DNA from 3 places in the Microbacterium sp. NPDC055442 genome. Region 1 is predicted to be linked to each of the others. Evidence: predicted binding sites of a transcription regulator. Region 1 holds the regulator's gene; each other region holds the start of a gene.
What was found. The regulator LexA, encoded in region 1, represses DNA repair genes until DNA is damaged. The targets are predictions, from matches to a motif close to TCGAACANNTGTTCGA.
Positions count from the first base shown of each region.

Region 2: ACWIBS_RS14890 (LexA family protein) is a predicted target of LexA. The motif match lies at 1,377-1,392, and genes of this name have one in related genera.
Region 3: ACWIBS_RS09160 (DUF222 domain-containing protein) is a predicted target of LexA. The motif match lies at 1,077-1,092, and genes of this name have one in related genera.

Region 1 covers NZ_JBSHLF010000004.1:470,092-472,290, reverse strand. The annotation lists gene ACWIBS_RS11875 (histidinol-phosphate transaminase) at 1-44, opposite strand, end outside; gene ACWIBS_RS11870 (LysM peptidoglycan-binding domain-containing protein) at 138-494, opposite strand; gene lexA (transcriptional repressor LexA) at 726-1,406, shown strand; gene ACWIBS_RS11860 (S9 family peptidase) at 1,441-2,199, shown strand, end outside.
Region 2 covers NZ_JBSHLF010000007.1:111,775-113,973, reverse strand. The annotation lists gene ACWIBS_RS14895 (Y-family DNA polymerase) at 1-908, opposite strand, end outside; gene ACWIBS_RS14890 (LexA family protein) at 913-1,317, opposite strand; gene ACWIBS_RS14885 (ATP-binding protein) at 1,523-2,199, shown strand, end outside.
Region 3 covers NZ_JBSHLF010000003.1:394,173-396,371, forward strand. The annotation lists gene ACWIBS_RS09150 (M13 family metallopeptidase) at 1-2, shown strand, start outside; gene purU (formyltetrahydrofolate deformylase) at 24-905, opposite strand; gene ACWIBS_RS09160 (DUF222 domain-containing protein) at 1,174-2,199, shown strand, end outside.

The DNA of each region.
Region 1 (2,199 bases):
AGCGCGACGGAAAGCGGCGCTTGCGGTGCACCGTAGGGCGTCATGCCCCGCAGATCGTCTCGGATGGGCAGTGCGTCGAGGCGGGAGGTCACGCAGGCAATCGTAGGCCGCTTCACGCGCGGTGGCGCCTCGGAGCGTCAGCCGGCGGGTGCGTACTCGGCGGGAATCGCGAGCGACTGGCCGAGCTCGATCGCGCCGCCCGGCAGCGCGTTCAGTCGTGCGATCGCATCGACGACGTCGCGCGGATCGTGTTGCGGAGCAACGGACTGCGCGATCGACCAGAGCGTGTCGCCGTACGTCACGGTCACGGTCGCGAACGTCGCCGACGCGCCACCGCTGTCGCGCGACGCGACAGCCGAGCCGCCGCTCAGCACGGCGAGCGCCAGCAGTCCGGCCAGAGGCAGCGCTGCCGCACTCGCGAGCACGCGGCGGCCGCGCGCCGTGGTGCGCAGACGGGTGCGGGACGAGGGAGCGGGGATGGCGATGGCGGTCATGCGGTTCCTCCTGGTGGGAAGGTTCGCATCCGACTTTCGGCCGGGAAAGCCGGATGCGAACTCCTGTTCCGAAGCTATCTTCGATGCTGGACGGTGTCAACCCCGAGCCGGATCGTGCGATGTTCGAACGCGACACGCGGAACTCGTGCCCCCTGAACCCCGCAGAACCGGATACGGTTTCGATGTGGCCACCCCACCACGGGCCTCCGACATTCGAAGACAGGAGTCGATATGAGCGACGCAGGCGGGCGCGAGAAGCCGCAGACGCGACGACGGAAGAGTCTCAGCGACAAGCAGCTGGCGATCCTCGAGGTCATCCAGCGGTCGATCGCGCGGCACGGCTACCCCCCGAGCATGCGCGAGATCGGCGACGCCGTCGGGCTCAAGTCGCTCTCGAGCGTGACGCATCAGCTCAATCAGCTCGAGCTGAGCGGGTACCTGCGCCGCGATGCCGGGAAGACCCGCGCGATGGAGGTGCTCATCGACCTGCCCGGCAGTGCGGCCGAGAACCCCGCCGATGCTGCGCCGTCGGTGGGCGACGCCGCGCTCGTACCGCTCGTCGGCCGCATCGCGGCGGGCGTGCCGATCACCGCTGATCAGCACATCGACGAGATCTTCCCCCTGCCCCGGCAGCTCGTCGGCAAGGGCGACCTGTTCATGCTGCGCGTCTCGGGCGACTCGATGATCGATGCCGCGATCTGCGACGGCGACTGGGTCGTCGTGCGTTCGCAGGCGACGGCCGACAACGGCGAGATCGTGGCGGCGATGCTCGACGGCGAGGCGACCGTGAAGACCTTCCGTCAGCGCGACGGTCACACCTGGCTCCTCCCCCGCAACTCCGCGTTCGAGCCGATCCTCGGCGACGACGCCGTCGTGCTCGGCAAGGTCGTCGCGGTCCTGCGCGCCGTCTGAGCCGCTTGTCCGCGGCACGGCTTAGCGTGGAGGGGTGACGACTCCTTACGGCTCCTGGCCTTCCCCTCTGACCGCTGCGGCCGTGTCCGCCGCTTCGCCCCGCATCGAAGGCGCCCGCCTCGTCGGCGACGACGTGTGGTGGGGTGAGGGCGTCCCCGAAGAGGCCGGCCGCACGACGGTGCGCAGACGCACGGCATCCGGCGGAGTGGAAGACCTCCTCCCGGCACCCTGGAGCGCGCGGTCGAGCGTGCACGAGTACGGGGGCGGGTCGTGGACGGCCACCGACGACGGGGCGCTCGTGTTCGTCGAGAAGACCGACCAGCGCGTCCGGCTGCTCCGTCCCGGGGGTGAGCTCCTCGCGCTCACGCCGCCGGGTGACGTCGACGTGCGCTTCGGCGGCCTGACCGTGCAGTCGGGTCGGCTGCTGGCGGTGCGCGAAGCGCACGGGGCCGGCCCGACCCCCGCGCGAGACATCGTCGAGATTCCTCTCGACGGGTCGGCGGGCGACGACGCCGCTGCGATCGTGTCGCTCGCGGGAGGCACCGATTTCGTCGCGCATCCGGCGCTCAGCCCCGACGGGACGCACCTCGCGTGGGTCGCGTGGAACCATCCCGACATGCCGTGGGATCGCGCACAGCTGCGCGTCAGCGCGCTCGACGGGGGCGCCGCGACGGTCTTCGACGAAGGCGCCTCCCCCCTCCAGCCCGTGTGGCTGGGCGACGACGAACTGCTCTACGCCGATGACCCGACCGGGCGCTGGAACCTGTACCGTCGCCGGCTCGGCACCGCGCCG
Region 2 (2,199 bases), on a different contig from region 1:
GCGTATGAGGAGGTGCTGGCGAATGCTGTGACAAGGTTGGCGACCTGACCATGGCGAACGAGTCGGGTCGCAGCGCGTTGCGCGTAGATCGAGAACACCTGGCGCATCTCGGCGACCGTGGTGATCTTCTCCCCGAACGAGCGAGACACGATCAGCTGCTGCTTCTTGCCGGTGTGGTCGGGTTCGGCCTCTATGCAGGGGATTCCACGCACCTCGAGCGCCGTTCGCATCGTCACCACGGACGTGTTCTTCCGAACCACGGTCGGATCGGCTGCAGCGAGGTCGGCGATCGTCTCGATGCCGATCGCGTTGAGGCGGCGCTCGAGGCGGGACGCGATGCCCCAGATCTCCGAGACAGGCAGCCGGCTCATCAGCGCGTGCCGGTCGGCGGGGTCGATGTCAGGCCAGACACAGACGCCGTCGAACGCCGACGCCTTCTTCGCCCACCTATTCGCAAGCTTGGCGAGGGTGCGATTGTTCGCGATCCCCACACACACCGGCACGCCGATCAGCCGCGCAAGGGTGCCTTTGATGTCCTGGGCCCAGGCTTGCATGGCTCCCGGATCCCGCTCGATGTGCGGCGGGACGACGAGGAACGCCTCATCGATGGAGTAGATGTCGAGATCTGCGGTGTACCGAGCCAGGAGCCGCATCACCCTCGAGCTCATTGACCCATAGAGCTCGTAGTTGGAGCTCACCGCGACGACACCGAGCCGTTCGGCCTGAGCTCGTACCTTGAACCACGCCTCACCGATCTGCATCCCGAGCGCTTTCGCGTCGGCGCTGGCAGCGACGATCGCGCCGTCGTTGTTGCTCAAGACGACGAGAGGGGTGGAAGCGAGATCTGGACGAAAGACCCGCTCCATGCTGGCGTAGCAGCTGTTGATATCAACATGCGCGAGGTGCACCGGCTCACCTGATCCAGAGCTTGTGCAAGCAGTAGGTGACCGTGCCCCAGATGGTCAGTTCTGAGAGTTCGGGGACGACAATGTCGGGATGCTCCGAGTTGTCTGCCTGGAGGACGACGCCGACTGGGGTGAGCCGGAGCCGTTTCACCGTGAGCTCCCCATCGAGCACGGCGACGACCACGTCGCCGTCGCGGGGAGTCTTGGACCGGTCGACCAACAGCTCGTCGCCGTTGCTGATGCCCGCGTTCATCATCGATTCGCCGGCAACGCGCACAATGAAGGTCGCCGCTTGATCGTCGATGAGCATCTCCGTGAGATCGATGTCTCCCTCGAAGTAGTCCTGCGCAGGCGACGGAAACCCTGCTGCGACAGCGACAGGGGCGACCCGAATGCCCGGGCGTACGGACATGGCACGCACGTCGATCGCGGCCGCGACTCGTACATCCACAGCGCGCATGAGGGACCTCCTAGAACATGTTGACGATTTCGAGTATGCGCGCGCGGGTAGACATTAGGAAGTTAGACCGAATCTGCGGAAGGTGCTAGCGCTCGCTCTATTGTGGCCGTATTGTGTAACTTAGTTACACAACTGACTTGCATACGGGAGGCCGATTATGAGTCGGACGGTTGCTGCTCAGATCCAGCTCGGCTCGAAGCTCTCGCTGCCGATAGATCTCGCGACGGAAGCCATCGCAGTGCTGGGGCGCCGTGGCAAAGGGAAGACGAATACCGCGGGTGTGATCGTCGAGGAACTGATCGGCCTGGGCGTTCCTGTGTGTGTCGTCGACACCGTCGGCGTGTGGTGGGGCCTGCGCTCCAGCAAGTCCGGCAAGGGACCGGGACTTCCTGTGGTCGTGTTCGGCGGATCTCATGCTGACGTGCCGCTCGAGGAAACCGCGGGCAAGGTGATCGCGGAGGTCATCGTCGAGCGCCGCATCCCCGCTGTGATCGACACATCACTGCTCAGTAAGGGCGCGGCTCGGCGGTTCCTGACGGATTTCGTGACGGAGGTCTACCACCGCAACCGGGATCCGCTTCATGTCGTTTTCGATGAGGCCGACGAGCTCGCGCCCCAGAATCCACGTGCGGAGGGCGCCCGACTCTTGGGCGCAATGGAGGATTTCGTGAGACGCGGCCGCGCACGCGGCTTGGGTGTGACGTTGGTCACACAACGGCCGGCTGTGCTCAACAAGGACGTGCTCACACAGATCGAAGTCCTCATCACCCACGGCCTCACCGGACCGCGCGACGTCGCCGCGATCGACGAGTGGGTGCGCCTGCATGCCGACCA
Region 3 (2,199 bases), on a different contig from region 1:
GACCTGACCGGGCGGCGGAGCCGTCAGAAGACGATCGTGTGGTTCCCGTGGCGGATGACGCGGTCCTGCGCGTGCCACAGCACGGCACGTGACAGCACCTGACGCTCGACGTCGGCGCCGCGGCGCGCGAGTTCGGCGACGCCGTCGGCGTGGGTCACCCGCACGGTGTCCTGGTCGATGATCGGCCCCTCGTCGAGGTCGTCGGTGACGTAGTGGCTCGTCGCGCCGATGAGCTTGACGCCGCGCTCCTTGGCCTTCTTGTACGGCTCAGCGCCGATGAAGGCGGGCAGGAAGGAGTGGTGGATGTTGATGACGGGCACGCCGACCTGCGCGAGGAAGTCGCTCGAGAGGATCTGCATGTAGCGCGCGAGCACGATGAAGTCGACGTTGCCGACGAGGAGCTTGAGGATCTCGGCTTCGGACGCGCTCTTGTCCGGACCGGGGGTCGAGGGCACGTGGAAGAACGGCACGCCGAACGAGCGCACGTCATCGGCCGCGGTGGTGTGGTTCGAGATGACCATCGGGATCGAGACGGGCAGGTCGCCGCGGCGGTGCCGCCACAGCAGGTCGAGCAGGCAGTGGTCCTGCTTCGAGGCGAGGATCGCCATGCGCTTGGGCACGGACTGGTCGGTGAGCGACCACTCCAGGTCGAACCCGCCGAGCGTTGTCGCGAGGTCGGCCTTGATTTCGGGCAGGGCGGCGTCGAGTCCTGGCCGGTGGAACACGACGCGCTGGAAGTACGCGCCCCCCGTCGGGTCATCGGAGTACTGGTCGAAGGCGACGATGTTGCCGCGGTTGCGCGTGATGAGCGCCGAGACGGCGGCGACGATCCCCGGCTGGTCGCTGCCGTGCACGATGAGGCAGGCGTGTTCGGGAAGGAGCTGCGGTGAGGACGGCGCGGACATCCCTCGATTCTGCCGTGAGTTGACGGATGCCGCGGCCACGGGCACGTGCCGGCGGTGTTCAGGCGCTCGCCGAAGCGAGGGGATCCGCGGCCACCTCGATCTGCTGGAGCCGGCCGGTGCCGTCTCGAGCGCGCATCCGCGACGCCGGCATGTGCAGCCGGTCGCGTTAGGTCGAACATCTATTCTGAGTACCGTCTTCCTTGTGTCGTATCTTTGTACTATGCTTGAGGGTATGGCGGAGGACCGGTATCCCGAAGAAGTGACACCGGTGCGCCTGCCCGCCGAAGAGATCTTGGGTCATCTTCTGGATGCTGCGCTGGCCGACCATATGGACGCGAATCGTCGTCTGGCTCTTCGTGCGGGTCGTATCGTCGAGGCGATCGATACCGCGGTGCGGCACCCGTACGTGTATACGTCGGTCGAGGGTCGGGCGGGGTCGAATCTGGCCGAGCGTGCGGTGATCGTCGATATCGCGTTGCGGTTGCAGTTGTCCGAGCGGGCGGTGCAGGATGTGGCACGGCTGGTCCGTGACGCGCGTGCCCGGTTGCCGATGCTGTGGCAGCGTGCCGAAGAGGGCTTCCTCTCGCTCTCGCTCGTGGAGTCCGCCGTCACCGGCGCCGCCCGACTGCTCCCCCCGTTCGGGGCCTGCGATGACGAACGGGCCGTCTCCGCTGCGGCGCTGCGCGAACTGGACTCCCGGGCCGAGGAGTGGGCGGTCACGGTCACACCGGCCGGGTTCCGGTCCCGCCTGGCCCGCCTGCTGGACACCCTCGATGCCCGCACCGCTGACGCCCGGCACACCGCGGCGCTGCGGGATCGCAAGGTCCTGGTCGAACACGTCGGCGACGGCATGGCATGGGTGTCAGCCCTGGTGCCGTCGATCGATGCGGTCGCGATCAAACGCCGCCTGACAGCGACCGCGAAGCACCTGGCCACACACCCCCACGAAACCCGATCCCGCGACCAGATCCGCGCCGACCTGCTCTCCGCCTGGGCCCGCGGCATCGGCACCCCCACCGCCGTGAAAACCAAAGTGTTCGTCACCATCCCCGCCACCCTCCTCGCCAGCAGCAGCAAGCCCGGCCGCGGCAGCGCCGGCGGCGTCGACCAGGCCGGTGCCAGCACGGGAGCCGGCGCGGATGTCCGCGCGGGCCTCGGTGAGAGCGCCACCATCGTCGGACACGGGCCCCTGGCACCCCTCGCGGCGAAACAGATCTTCCTCGACACCAACGCCTTCCACCGGATCATCACCGACCCGATCTCCGGCGTCATCCTCGACATGGACCGCCGCACC